Regions from separate parts of the Pseudoalteromonas sp. S4741 genome, predicted to be linked through region 1. Evidence: predicted binding sites of a transcription regulator. Region 1 holds the regulator's gene; the other holds the start of a gene.
What was found. The regulator FliA, encoded in region 1, starts transcription of late flagellar genes. The targets are predictions, from matches to a motif close to CTAAAGNTNNNNNNNNNNNNGCCGATA.
Positions count from the first base shown of each region.

Region 2: CWC30_RS19060 (flagellin) is a predicted target of FliA. The motif match lies at 3,865-3,891, and genes of this name have one in related genera.

Region 1 covers NZ_PNCN01000035.1:26,431-34,322, forward strand. The annotation lists gene CWC30_RS06750 (chemotaxis protein CheA) at 1-276, opposite strand, end outside; gene CWC30_RS06755 (protein phosphatase CheZ) at 291-1,058, opposite strand; gene cheY (chemotaxis response regulator CheY) at 1,075-1,458, opposite strand; gene CWC30_RS06765 (RNA polymerase sigma factor FliA) at 1,499-2,209, opposite strand; gene CWC30_RS06770 (MinD/ParA family ATP-binding protein) at 2,236-3,096, opposite strand; gene flhF (flagellar biosynthesis GTPase FlhF) at 3,089-4,579, opposite strand; gene flhA (flagellar biosynthesis protein FlhA) at 4,601-6,709, opposite strand; gene flhB (flagellar biosynthesis protein FlhB) at 6,781-7,892, opposite strand, start outside.
Region 2 covers NZ_PNCN01000042.1:16,666-24,557, reverse strand. The annotation lists gene CWC30_RS07995 (hypothetical protein) at 1-191, shown strand, start outside; gene fliD (flagellar filament capping protein FliD) at 243-1,676, opposite strand; gene CWC30_RS07985 (flagellar protein FlaG) at 1,708-2,118, opposite strand; gene CWC30_RS19060 (flagellin) at 2,256-3,773, opposite strand; gene CWC30_RS07975 (flagellin) at 4,312-5,820, opposite strand; gene flgL (flagellar hook-associated protein FlgL) at 6,051-7,304, opposite strand; gene flgK (flagellar hook-associated protein FlgK) at 7,307-7,892, opposite strand, start outside.

The sequences.
Region 1 (7,892 bases):
AATCACATCCATTAATTCAGAGTTAACTGTTCTTACACCTTGGCGCAGTAAATCAAACACATTTTCAGCACCATGACATGCATCAACAAGCTCTGTCATAGCCAAAAAGCCAGCGCCACCCTTTACAGTGTGGAAACCGCGAAATATTGCGTTTAGTAGCTCAGTATCATCTGGGTTGTTTTCCAGTTCTACTAACTGTTCAGATAAAAGCTCAAGGATTTCTCCGGCCTCTACTAAAAAGTCTTGTAAAATATCTTCATCGACTTCAAAGCTCATGCAGTACTCCCCTATTAGAAGCCCAAACTTGATAATAGATCATCAACTTCATCTTGATCAGATACAACATCATTACGCGATTCTTTATCAATAATAGGCCCTTCGGGACCTGCTAGTGTTTGTGCAACAATGGGATCTTCTATTTTTTCTGGTTGTTCAGTTGGTTCAGCCTCACCACCTTGCGCTGCAAATGCAGTTAAAAGGTGAATTAAACTTTCTTCAACTTCACGGACAAGTTCAATAACACGGCGAATAACCTGACCGGTTAAATCTTGATAGTCTTGAGCCATCAGCACATTAGTCATCAGCATTTGTAACTCATCGGTTTTGTGATGAGAACTGCTCATAAACTTATCAATACTATGGCAAAGTGATTTAAACTCACCAAGCTCTATTTCGCGGTTCATTAAACGATCCCACGTTGGCTTGATATCAGCTATTTCGTCAGCGATTTCTTGTGCTAATGGTAAGCTTGCTTCAACCGCATCCATTGTCTTATTGGCTGCGTTTTCTGTCATTTCCATGACATAGTTAAGGCGTTTTTTTGCGTCAGGGATGGCATCAGTGGTAATGTCTGTTAAACGCGTGTCTAACTCGAAACTTTTTAAAGCTTCGTGCAGTTGACGAGTCAACTTTCCCACCTCAGCAAATAAATGTGATTGCTCTTGTGAAGCTGTTTCTAAAATTAACTGATTCGCTTTATCTTGCTCACCATTTTCTAAAAAAACAACTAACTGGCGAGCTTGTTCTAAAGTAATCTGAGGCGCAGCAGGTGCTGACATAAGCCTCTCCCTCTCATTAACCTAAGCGTTCGAACACTTTTTCTAATTTAGTTTTCAATGTACTTGCAGTAAATGGTTTAACAATATAACCATTAACACCTGCTTGGGCCGCAGCAATTATTTGTTCTTTTTTAGCTTCTGCTGTAACCATTAAAACAGGAATATGCTTTAATTTTTCATCCGCTCGAATTGCCCTTAAAAGATCAATACCTTGCATGCCTGGCATATTCCAATCTGTTACAACAAAATCAAACGCTTGATTTTGCAACATAGGCAAAGCAGTTGACCCGTCATCTGCTTCTTGAACATTGGTAAAACCTAAATCGCGCAACAGATTTTTAATAATACGTCTCATTGTTGAGAAATCATCAACAACAAGAATTTTAATGTTTTTATCCAAAACATCCTCCAGTGAGGCCTGAACCTTTATTTACTTACTTCTAGTTTATCCAGTCATTGATTTTTGCTTTAAGCTTAATCATCGCCTGACCATGTATCTGACTTACACGCGATTCACTTACATCGAGTATATGCCCAATTTCTTTTAAATTCATCTCATCGTTATAGTACAAAGAAAGCACCATTGCATCTTTCTCCGGTAACGACTTTATTGCACTGAGTAAAGACTCATTAAACCGTTCATTTTTAACATTATTAAACGGTTTGTCTAGTGCTAAATCTTGGCCATGGGGTGTAATCACATCGTCATCTATACCAAGGTCTTCAATGCCTAACACTTTGCTTACATTTACATCGTTTAAAATATGATGATACTCATTTAGCGAAATTTCAAGTTTTTCAGCAACTTCACTATCTTTAGGTTCACGGTTTAAACTGTTCTCAAGCGCAACAATAGTCTCTGCAACCAAACGGCTTTTTCTGTGAACTGAACGTGGAACCCAATCGCCTCGGCGCATTTCGTCTATCATCGCACCACGAATACGAATACCGGCGAAGGTTTCAAAACTTGCACCTTTGCTTGCATCAAAGTTTTTTGAAGCTTCAATTAAACCAATCATACCCGATTGAATTAAATCATCTAGCTGCACACTGGCCGGTAAACGAGCAATTAAATGGCACGCCACTTTTTTGACTAATGAGGCATGCTTTTCAACAATCATATTTAAATTCTGTGCTGACTGATATCCCATAACTCTATTCACCGGTATTGTCATTGTTAGTTACTAACTAGTTTCTCAATGAAAAACTCTAAATGACCCGAGGCTTGGCTAGGTGTTGGCCACTTAGCAATTTTTGTAGCCAGTGTTTTAAAAGCAATTGCAGCAGGCGACCCAGGAAAAATCTCAACAATTACTTTTTGGCGGCGCGTTGATTTGCGCATATTTTCATCATATGGAACCGTTGCAACCAACTCCATTGATATATCTAAAAATCGGTCGGTAACCTTTGAAAGTTTTGCAAACAATTCCTGCCCTTCGCGTAAACTGCGCACCATATTGGCAACAATTTTAAATTTATAAACGCCGTGCTCACGGCTAAGTACTTTAATTAAAGCATAGGCATCGGTAATTGATGTAGGCTCATCACATACCACCACAAGCACATCTTGCGCTGCGCGAGAAAAACTCAGCACCATATCGGAAATACCCGCAGCGGTATCAACAATTAAAATATCAAAGTCGGTGTTAAGTTCACTAAATGCACGAATAAGTCCAGCGTGCTCTGAGGGTGATAACTCAACCATACTTTGCGAACCCGATGTTGCAGGCACTATTTTTATGCCTGCGGGACCTTCGACTAAAATATCATCAAGTTCACATTCGCCCGATAAAACATGAGATAAATTACGCTCAACGCGCAGTCCAAGCATCACATCACAATTCGCTAATCCTAAATCAGCATCTAGTACAAGCACACGTTTGCCTTGTTGGCCTAACGCGATTGCTGTATTAAGGGATACGTTCGTTTTACCCACTCCACCTTTGCCGCCGGTGACAGCGATAACTTTTACGCCGTTATTATTATTCTTGCTCATTTTGCGAAGGCCGCTTGCTTGATCTAAAACTGTGTTAATCATACATCTCTACTGTGCTCGACGCCACTGATTGGTGTCGTGATTGTTGTGCTTTTATTCTTTTTAAATACAATTGCTCAGCTTTTTTTACTAGTTTTTCGGCATTTGCCACTCTAATATCTTCTGGTACTCGCTGACCGTTAGTAAGATACCCTATTGGGAGACGATTTTGAATCGCAATACTAATAATCTCACCTAAACTCAATGACTCATCAAGTTTAGTAAAAATACATCCACTTAGCTGTACTTTTTTAAAGTGCCTTACTGTTTCTTGCAATACATTAATTTGCGCTGTCGCACTTAATACTAAATAACTACGTATATCAACACGCTGATTACGCATCAAGGTGTTTAACTGCTCGGTTAAGCGTAAATCACGTTGACTCATTCCCGCTGTATCAATTAAAACTAGACGTTTATTTCGTAAATGATATAAAACTTCTGCTAATTCATTTGCATCTTTAACTTGTTTAACGCCACAACCTATAATACGACCATACGTTGCTAGCTGCTCATAAGCACCAATACGGTAGGTATCGGTAGTAATAAGCGCTACTTTATCGGCACCGTATTTTTGTGCACCCAATGCTGCCAGTTTTGCAACTGTGGTGGTTTTACCCACGCCAGTAGGCCCGACTAACGCAAAAACACCGCCTTGGCGAAGTATTTCGTTGTTCGTGGTTTGCATTTGATCTTCAACTATGTTCAATAAAGCTTTCCAGCCTTGTTGGCGAGACACGTCGTCTGGTACAAAACATGCCATTTGCTCAGCAACATTTTTCTCTATCCCCATACCGACTAAGCGGTCAATCATACATGCACGGGTCGGATCGCGACGTGCCATATCTTGCTGCATTAAACCTGATACTTGGTGCTCTAATAGTTGACGAATTGCGTTCATTTCTTCACGCATTGTGCTGATGTCACTGGATTCTTTATGCATTGTTTGCTGACCCGGTGCGCTAGGTGAATCTAAATCGTCAAAGCCACTGTCTAAGTCGTCAAAACCTAAGCTATCGGCTTGAGTGCGAGGACGCACTGGCGCGCTTTGTTCACGTTCAAACATATTTTTAGGTCGTGATTGCACAAGCTCTTGTTCTTGATAGTGGCCAGATGTGTCAATACCAGAGTGTGAAAACATTGAAGCAAGCTCCGCTGAACGAGGACGTGGAGACTGACGCTCTAATAAGGCTTGTAAGCTATCTGCAACCTTTGCTTGTGGCTTAGGTTGAGCGCGTTGCGGTTCTGGTTTAACAAAATTATGTGAACTTTGCTCAGTATGTGCAAATGAAGCGCTTGCAGCAGGTTGACTTTGAGGCTGCTCTGGCGGTTTTGTCGCTGCTTTGTCGTAATCAACTGCAGCAACAATTTCAACGCCATTAGCTAGTTTTTTATTTGACATAATAACCGCATCAACACCCAACTCTTCTTTGACTTCTTTTAGTGCAGTGCGCATGTCTTTAGCAAAAAAACGTTTAATTTTCATAATTCAAACCCCTTTAAAATCTTATTGTTGGCCTACAGAGCTGACAATCTTGATCTGTCTTTCATCTGGTATCTCTTGATAAGACATCACCCGCAATCCTGGAATGGTGTATTTAACAAATCGAGATAACACAGTGCGTAACATTCCTGACGTTAGCAATATTGAAGGTTCACCGGCCATTTCTTGATTTTGATGCGCTTCATTCAATGATGTTTGAAGTCTATCAGCAAGCCCTGGTTCTATTCCGGCACCTTCATCACCTGCATTTTGAAGTGACTGATGCAACATCTGTTCCAACTCAGGCGCCAAGGTTATGACAGGGATTTCAGAAGACATACCAACAGCATCTTGAACGATTAATCTACGCAACGATATTCTCACTGCAGCCGTTAATACATCTGGGTCTTGGCTCCGAGGGCCATACTCAACAAGGGTTTGAACAATTGAGCGCATATCTCGTATTGCTACCCCTTCATTTAATAAATTTTGTAGTACTTTCACGATGGTGGTCAGCGGTAATACTTCAGGTACAAGTCCTTCAACTAAGCGAGGGTGACTCTTACCTAACATATCTAATAAGTTTTGTACTTCTTCATGTCCGAGTAATAATGCGGCGCTATTGGTGAGTAACTGACTAATATGGGTTGCCACCACGGTCGCCGAATCAACCACCGTGTAACCTAAAGACTGTGCTTCATCTTTTTGATCAGGTTTTATCCAAACTGCATCTAAACCAAACGCAGGATCTTTAGTTTCAATTCCTTTTAGCGGGCCAAATACTTGGCCTGGGTTAATCGCTAATTCATCACCATGTTTAAGTTCCCCCTCACCACTTGATACACCCATCATGGTTATGCGGTATGCATTTGGGTCGAGTTCTAGATTATCGCGTATATGCACCGGCGGCACTAAAAAGCCCAGCTCTTGAGATAGTTTTTTACGCACTCCTTTAATACGGTTTAACAGCTCGCCACCTTGTGATTGGTCAACGAGAGGAATGAGTCGGTAACCGACTTCTAGACCAATAACATCAACTTGTTGAACATCATCCCAACCCAGTTCTTTTTGCTCTTGTTTAGCCGCAATTCCGGTACCTGAGGCGGCATTTTCGGCTTCTTCTGCTTCTGCAGCGGCTAATTTCAGTTTATTTTGCTGAGTATAGTATGCAAGGTAACCTAAAAGCGCCCCTAAGCTTAAAAATGCAAGGTGTGGCATACCTGGGACTAAGCCCATAGTAATAAGGATACCTGAGGCAATAAATAACGACTTTTCGTTACCTAATTGCTGCTTAAACTGATCGCCCATATTGTGCGATTCATTTTGACGCGTTACAACAATCGCAGTACCAATTGAAAGTAGTAATGAAGGTAATTGCGCGACTAAGCCATCACCAATGGTTAATAGTGTGTACACTTCCATAGCACGTGAAAAGCTCAAGTCATGCTGGATCATGCCAACAAATAAACCACCCACAATATTGATCACTAAAATGACGATACCCGCGATAGCATCGCCTTTTACAAATTTACTGGCACCATCCATAGAACCATAAAAGTCGGCTTCACGGGTTACTTCCTCACGACGCTCTCTGGCTTGCTCTGCACTAATAAAGCCAGCATTCATATCTGCATCAATCGCCATTTGCTTACCCGGCATGGCATCAAGGGTAAAGCGTGCTGACACTTCAGAAATACGACCAGCACCTTTGGTGATTACCACAAAGTTAATGATGATCAGAATTAAAAACACCACCAAGCCCACGGCGTAGTTACCACCGATTACCACTGAACCAAATGCTTCAATGACTTTACCTGCGGCATCCCCACCGTTATGGCCCTCAAGCAGTACCACCCGGGTACTGGCCACATTGAGTGCTAAGCGCATTATGGTTGCGATTAACAGCACCGCTGGGAACATACCAAACTCAAGCGGCTTCATGGTGTATACGGTGACCAGTAATACAACTAACGCAAGCGCGATATTAAACGAAAATAATATATCAAGCAGGAATGGAGGCAGTGGTAAAATAACCATGCCCAGCGCAGCCAACACCAAAAGCGGTGTACCAACGCCCTTCGCATATTCTTTTTTATCTTTATTAAGTTGTTGTAATACCGCTTTAAATTCCATAACTCTACAATTTCAAAAAATTGACACTACGCTGAAGCTGCAATAACTATTCCAAGTTAGTTGGTTAGCAGTTAATACTTAAATTCATCGGGGATAGGCAGCTTTTTATTAAGGGCAACAGGGCGTTTTCCACGGCCTTTTTTAAACCGTTTAAGCTGAAACACATAAGCAAGCACTTGAGCAACCGCAGTAAAAAGCTGATCGGGGATTTGCTCACCCACTTCTGCAGTATGATAAAGCGCTCGGGTTAAAGTTGGAGACTCAACAATAGGCACTTCATTACCCAATGCAATTTTACGAATTTGCATGGCGAGCTCATCCACACCTTTGGCTAATACAATAGGCGCGCCTGCTCGCTCTGTATCGTATTTTAAAGCTACGGAATAGTGAGTAGGGTTGGTAACAATAACATCGGCGTCTGGCACATCCTGCATCATTCTCTTTTGCGACATTTGACGTTGGGTTTGCCTTATGCGCGCTTTAATCTGCGGATCACCTTCTGAGTTTTTATATTCGTCTTTTACCTCTTGCATAGTCATTTTAAGCTGTTTGTTATGACTATAGCTTTGAAATGGGGCGTCAATAGCAGCAATAATAATTAAGGTGCAAGATAACCCTAAAAACATCCAGGCTAATATTTCTAAAGCATGCACGATATTGCCCGGCGCACTTTCTATACTTAAATGTAATATTTCATCAAAATAAACATTAATTAAAAAGATAGCGAAAGTTGCCACTAGGCCAAACTTTAATAATGACTTAAGTAGTTCAATAGCCGCTTGCGGGCCAAACATCCGAGTAAAACCTTTCATTGGCGACATTTTACTGGCTTTGGGCGCAGCTGCCTGCCAGCTAAAATTAAAGCCGCCAAGCATGGTGTTACCAATAAACGCAGCGAGTACAATAATAAGTACAAACATCGACATAGGAAATAACAGTACGTCGGCCACCTCCCCCCACACCGCAAACATTTTTGTGGTGTCGTAGGTTTCATTGCGATTAAGACTAAGCATTCTGCCCATAATTCGGTACAAGCCTTTGCCAATTTCAGGGCCGTACATTAATAGAGAAATAGCAGAAAAAATAAGTACAAACATAGTACCTAGCTCTTTAGAGCGCGCTATTTGGCCTTTCTTTTTGGCATCATCAACTTTTTTGGGCGTGGGTTCTTCGGTTTTTTCTT
Region 2 (7,892 bases), on a different contig from region 1:
TAAACTCATTAATACAACAGTGGTGTGAGGGGAAAGGCTCGAATAAGCCAACCCGTGACGAACTTGCCAGTATTCAAGTAGAAATAAAAAACGCCTTATCTACTGCAATGCGGGTTAAAAGTGAAACTGCTGAAGCACTGTTGAAAAAAAAGCAGTCCTCTAAAGCTATTTCTAAATACAAACCTTTATAACTAAAAAAGCGCCAACTGTGAGTTTAGCGCTTTTTATCATTGTTGCTTTATTTAGTCTTGTTTTACAACACCAGGCATATTCTCTAACTGGGCCTGCACATAGCTACTAGTTGAATTAAGTTGCGCTACCAGCAAATCCATACTGTTGTACTGTGCGTACAGCCTTGATTCCAATGATTCCATTTTGCGGGCAAAGTCGATACGCTCATCATCAATTCCGTCTAACTGTGTTTGCTTACTATCAATACGGTTTTGTACGATGCCATCGCTATCAGTGTAAAAGCTCATTAGCTCATCAAACGACTGGGCAAAACCCTCGTCATCACTCTCACCTAAAAAGAACTCTTGTACTAAATCGACACCATTTTCAATTTGTTCATTGAGTCGCTCTGTATCTAAAGTTAGCTTGCCGTAACGATCAGCCTCAACGCCTAATTGCGAAAGTGATAAACTGCTGCCATCACTTAATGGCACTTCATTGGTCAACTGTTGACGCAGCTTTGACATCACCCCACGTAACATTGAGTCGCCCGCCATAACCCCTACACCATCTTCACCTGAAGCCCCCAAGTTATTACTTAACTCAAGTAATTCATTGTAGCTTTCGATAAAGCTGTTTAAGCCAGCTTGTATATTGCTGTTATTTTCGGTTACTTTTAGGCTACTTTCATCATCGTCGGTATCATGTACTTTTTTGGCTGTTATATCGATACCATCAATTACTCCTGTAAACTCATTGCTACTGCTCGACACAACTAAAGTATCGTCTATAGTTATTTGTGCATTTTGCGCGGCATTGACTTCAGTAATATTAGTAACATGACTTACAGGGTCAGCATCAGAAACATCATATGCTAGGCGCGATAAACCGCCGGTATCTGTGTTGTTACCATCGCTGTCTTGCACGGTAATAGTAATCGCATTTTCTTCACCGGTTTCTTTACTGGTGAGTACTAGGTGCTGGCCTTCATCACTGGTCACAATGGTCGCGACTACAGAATCGTTAGAATCTGAGCCTGTAAATGGGCCGTTATTAATTTGGTCTCTTAAATCTTGAAGGGTATTAGTCGGTGATAATACGGTGGAAAAACTGTTATCACCAGAGCCAATCGTAATAACGCCGCCACCAATGGCTTCATCAGCTGCAAACGCAGGCGATGACAGCTTATGGGCTTGCGCTAATGCATCGACCTTTACATTATAACTACCCGGCTGGGCGTCTTTATCTGAACTTAACGAAATAAAATCGTCATTACCAGAAACACTGCGTTTTTGGTAGTTATCAACGTCACCTAAGGCTTCCATGGATGTTTGTAGTTTTGCAAGGGCTGACTTTAATGCACCTGCTGCTGAAATATCGGTCGTAAGCGTTGCTTCTTTTGTATTTAAGCGTGATGTAAACGGTGCTTGCTCTGCATTAACTAAAGCATCAACAATATCTGATACCGCTAAGCCAGACCCTAAACCATTAAATGAAATAGTCATATTTACACCCTCATACTTTTATATACTCAAACTACACTGATTGATCGATTAACATACCTGCCGTTTCAGACAGTTTCGCCACTAAGCTTAATACTTCTTCAGATGGGTATTGTTTGATCACATCGCCACTTGATTTATCAATTACTTTTATCACATCACGGCCTGACTCTTCATCTACTTTAAATTGCAGACTACGGTTCATTTCTCCCATAAAATCCTGCAATTGCTGCGCCACTTTTTCAAGCTGGTCATGATCAAGCTGCTTCTCAGTTTGTTGATGCTGTTCATTACTTGCAAAATCTGACGCTTGCTTTTGAGTATTGCCGTCCGTTTGATTTGGCTCTGCTGTCGCATTAGCAGTAAGTTGTGGGCTAGCTTCAACCTTGCTATCTACTTTTTGCACAGCGAGAGCGAAATCAGGGCTTTGGTTTATTGCACTCATAACGCCTCCTTTTTTTATTTGTACCTTTGAGGTAAAAAACGCAAAAAGGAGGTTAGCTAAGCCATCCCCCTTTTTAATTTTTATGCAACTAATGCTGACTTAACCATTAGCTTAGCTAATCATTTACTTTTTTGCTATTAGCCAATTAAGCTAAGTGCTGCTTGTGGTAACTGATTCGCTTGCGACAAGATTGATGTACCCGCTTGTTGCAATATTTGGTTTTTAGTCATTTGCGCGGTTTCTGTAGCAAAGTCAGTATCTTGAATACGGCTACGTGAAGCAGATACGTTCTCAGAGATATTTGCAAGGTTGCTGATTGTATGACCAAACCTGTTTTGTACCGCACCTAAATTTGCTCGCTGAGAGTCAATATTAGCAATTGCATTATCGATGATAGCTAGCGCATCTTGCGAGCCTCTTTGGTCTGTAATATCAACTGAGGCGACATTTTCAAGAGTACTTACATTTTCATTAGTATCTGCGGCAATAGTTGCATCATCACTTGTAACTGTAAATACTTCAGCTGAATTTAACTGTACCGTACCAGCAACTATTACACCATCACCAGCTGCTAGAGTTTGCGCAGTATCACTATCTTCACCATCATATGTTTGCCCTGTAACACTTATACCAACAGTCGTTGCAGTTGATCCTGTAGCACTTTCAGCTAAGCTAGTTAACTCTAAATCTTCACCTGTATTATTTGAAATGGTTAAGTCACCATTTTCAATTGATGCTGTTACACCATGTTCATCCGTTTTAGCATTAATGGCTTCAGCCATAGCTTGTTGATCACTTTCAACATTTCCTGTACCAACATAAGATACTGTTATTTCATCACCATCATCTAAGCCTGCTCCATCAAGCTTAAAACTAATTGTTTCACCTACATCACCTGCTGTTGTTACTTCAATCTTAGCTTCAGAACGAGCTTGTGCAGAAACGCCTGTAGTCCCAGTATAACTATTTATTGAACCAGCAATTTCAGATGCAGTTGCTTCAGCCCCTATTGTAACCGTTGCTTCTTCCCTGCCTTTGATTGTGTAATCACCTCCAGCAACACCATTATCTATAGCACCTGTACTATCTGCTGCAGATGCTTCACCAAGTCCAGCAGTATCACCCTGTAAATTAACTTGATTAGTGCCTATTTTATTTGCCGCTACACTTGATAATGACACATTAATAGTTTCGTTTGAATTAGCACCCACTTGGAATGATTTAGAACCAAAGCTACCATCAAGCAATTGTTGACCACCAAATGAAGTTGTTTCTGCAATACGCGTTAATTCAACTTGTAGTGCTGACACTTCTTTTTGTAGTGCTTCACGATCTTCTGTTGAGTTCGACCCATTTGCTGATTGCAGTGCAAGCTCACGCATACGTTGCAAAATACTTGTCGACTCGTTCATCGCGCCTTCTGCGGTTTGTGCCATTGAAATACCATCGTTGGCATTACGCTGCGCTACCGCTAAACCATTTACCTGTGAGGTTAAGCGATTTGAAATTTGTAGACCAGCTGAGTCATCTTTTGCGCTATTAATACGCATACCTGAAGCCAAGCGCTCCATTGATGTCGCTAAGCCTTGGCCTGATTTTGAAAGATTACGCTGAGCGTTTAATGAAGATACATTTGTATTTACTGTTAAAGCCATGATAAAACTCCTGATTACTTACGTAATGTTGCTGTTTTGATTTAACCAAGAACTGTCACAATTGTATGTTCAAGCTCTGTACTGGTTAAGTTAACGGCGGCAGTTAAATTATCTTTAGCTTTTTTTTAAAAAAAGTGTGTTTAATTGAAGATGATAAATTTAATCATCTGATTTTAATTACTTTTTACTTTAAATTTATTTTATGATTTTTGGCTAAAACCTTATTCTACAGTGATAAACACAGCGTTGTAGGCGAAATTTTACATCGCACTTTTCATTAAACACCCCATACTTATTTCTGCTTTTTTATTTTAGTTTTCTCTGTGGAATTCTGTGCAGCTCGGTGGTGAATTTATTTAGTCATTAATTACCACAAAGATATAAGAGGCGCTGGGCGCTTCCTGAGAAATAAAAACTTTAATCGAAGTATAGTAGTGCCAGGTAAATTGCCGCCAACATGGTTTATTGTTACGTAGTAAAAAAGCGCACCCCGTGCGCTTTTCGTATACTTTTTAATTGTGCAAGAGCAACGCTTTAATTAACCACCTAATAAACTAATTGCGGCTTGTGGTATTTGATTCGCTTGCGACAAGATAGATGTACCCGCTTGTTGCAGTATTTGATTTTTCGTCATTGCTGCAGTTTCACTTGCAAAGTCAGTATCTTGAATACGACTTCGTGATGCAGACACATTTTCAGATATGTTTGCCAAGTTACTAATAGTATGGCTAAAGCGGTTCTGAACAGCACCTAAGCCTGCACGCTGAGCATCAATATTGGCAATGGCGTTATCAATAATCGAGAGCGCATCCTGCGAACCTTTTTGACTGGTAACACTAATATCAGCCACATTATCAAGCGAACTTGTTACCGGAGTAGTTACATCATCTAACTGTGTATTAGCTGCTGTGGTAGTAAAGGTCTCTGATGAATTTAACTGAATTGCACCAGTGATTCTAGCTGAATCTGTACCTGCCGTTGTTAAGGTTACAGCTGCGCCATCAGAGCCATCTTCAAAACCTTGAGGGGTAATATCAAGCGAAGAGCCAGCGCCGCCTGTAAAACCTGTCACTTCTATATCTTTACCATTATTGTTCGATACAGAAAGCACGCCATTTTCAAGTGTTGCTGTTACACCGTGCTCATCAGTCGCTTTATTAATTGCTTCAGCCATGGCTTGTTCATCACCTGCTGCAGTGCCTGTAGCAACAAAAGACACTTTCTCTCCGTTCAGTTCAAAACTGATAGGGTCACCCTTAGGGGTTTGTGTACCTGCAACATCAAGTTTTGCTTCTGTTTTAGCTTGAGCTGTTACACCGGTAGAGCTTTTGACACTGTTTATTGCCGCAGCAGCTTGCTCAGCACTAGAACCATCAACAATATCTACTGTGGAATCATCCCTGCCAGATATTTCCAAATCCCCATATGTTGTTGCACTTGTTGCTAATGTGCCTGTAGTGCTTGTAGCTGTAACTTGACCAAAACCATCACCAGTACCGCCTGATGTAGTCGCTCCTTGCAAATCAACACGGTTTGAACCTATCTTTTCTGCTGCAACACTTGACAAAGAAACATTAATCGTTTCATTCGCATTCGCTCCAACCTGGAATGCTTTACTGCCATAGCTTCCATCCAGAAGCTGTTGACCACCGAAAGAAGTTGTATCGGCTATACGAGTCAATTCAACTTGAAGTGCAGATACTTCTTTTTGCAGTGCTTCACGATCTTCTGCTGAGTTTGAACCATTAGCAGCTTGAAGTGCAAGCTCACGCATACGCTGAAGAATACTGGTCGACTCTTGCATCGCACCTTCCGCGGTTTGCGCCATCGAAATACCATCATTCGCATTACGCTGCGCGACTGATAAGCCATTTATCTGCGAGGTTAAACGGTTTGAAATTTGTAGACCTGCCGCATCATCTTTTGCGCTATTGATACGCATTCCTGATGCCAAGCGTTCCATCGAAGTAGCTAGCCCTTCGCCTGACTTATTAAGGTTTCGCTGTGCGTTAAGTGACGACACATTAGTATTGACTGTTAATGCCATTTTACCATCTCCTAGTTTTAACTGGGTGTGGTTCAATGAATTATAGGAACCACGCGCTCGACGGTTAAAATAAAGCAGTTACTGTGCCAACTTTAATAAATAAATTAACCACATGTTTTAAATGATTTTTTTATTTTAATAAGTAACTAATAAGTAATAAAAAACCAGTGGCAATAAATTGTCACTGGTTTTAAATGAAAGAAGGCAATTTATTACCTATGGCTTTATAGTTACAAGTAATCAAATAGCGATAACTTTGCCAAGCGGCCAAAAGTTGCCTGCGAGGCCTGCAAAGATGTTTCTTGTTTAGTTAAGTCGCTAATGGCTTGTGCCATATCAACTTCAACAATATCCTTTTTATTCGCTTTATTATTAATATCTAATGCCATGTTTGAATCTGTTACTCTTTCTACCACAATCATACGTGCGCCAAGGCCTGCTTGGGTAAATACAACCTGCTCACTTGCACGTTGTAATTGTACTAGGCTATCTGCCAACGCGTCATGTAATGCATCACCATTAAGACCACTGTTTAAATCTGTAATAAGGTTTTGCATCGTATTGAGGACATTTTCTTTACCGGGTTTTTCTAAAGTAAAGTCAAAGGTACCTGGTGCAGCACCTGCTAACTTAAACTCCATACCGGCAAACTCTATAGGTTCATCGGTATACTCACCTGTTACCGCAGGGTTTAAAGGTGTGCCATCCGCATGCGTAATAGTATAAGTATCAGGGTCACCTGGGTTAACTCCCGCTAATACTTCGACTTGATAAGAATTATCTGCCACCGTTGCTGTTGGGCTAAGATCGTAATTGGCTTGATGGAATTTATCAAAATCCGCTTGATTTTTAACATACACAGTACCGCTTGTAATGCCGCCCGCAGGTGTCCCTGAGTTTGATGCTACATTTAGCCTTGCATCGACTTTTTCAAAGGTAGTAAAGCCATTATCACTTGATTTAACATCAACGCCTTTAGCGATAGTCACACTATGCTGGCCCTGATCGCCTTGGTATTCATATTTACCAGAGCCACTATTAAAACTATACGTTTGCGTACTATCTTGATAACCGGAAAATATATATTTACCATCTTCTGATTGGCTATTCATTAAACTAACAAGTGACTTTTGTAATTCTGCTAGTTCACTGGCTTTGGCTTTTAAATCGTCATTGCTCATTGCTCCATTACCTGCGCTAATAGCTAAATCTCGCGCAGCCTGTATGGTCGTATTAATGCTTTGTAGAATACTTTCTTCTGTTTCTAAACGGCCATTTAGTTGATTAATATTTTTTGTATATTGCTCGTTGGTTTGTATTTTATTAGTGAATAAGGCTGCTTGCGAGTATGCTGATGGGCTTTCGGCAGTTGATAAATACTTTTTGCCGGTTGTAACTCGCTCTTGCGCATTGGCAACTCCTTGCTGACCGTCAAGCATTTTATTAACACTGTTTTGATATAGTAAATTATTAGATAAACGCATAATTACCTCGCAGCATTAAGTAAAGTGTCAAAAATAGCGCGAGCAGTAGACAATACTTGCGCTGATGCGGCATACGATTGTTGAAAACGCAGTAAATTAGCGGCTTCTTCGTCAAGATTTACCCCAGATAAGGATTCATACCACGCTTCTGACTGCTCAGCTAGCGCTGTAAACGCTGCACCACTGGTTTGCGCTTGATGAGTCACTACACCGATATCTGATACTAAGCCAGTATAAGATTGATTAAATGTTTGGTGATTGTTACCTGGCGAACCTTCTACATTTCGTCTCACGATGTTTGAGTTTTGAATGTCAGCTAAAAGCTGCCCATTACGGTTATCGTCGAAACCACTTTCGTTTGCCTCCACAGTGAATGTGTCACCTAACGCCGGTGTGCCTTCAATATCAAAGTCAAAACCGTAATTTTCAAAACCACCGCCTGCCGTTGCGAGCACGTTATTTAATGGCGGTGTACCATTAAATGTTGTGCTGTTCACCCCATCAGACACAGTGTACTCGTCTGGTTCCGCTGTTTTAGAAATCGTAATGCTTCCATTAGGCAGGCTTAGTGGCGAACCAAAGTTGCTT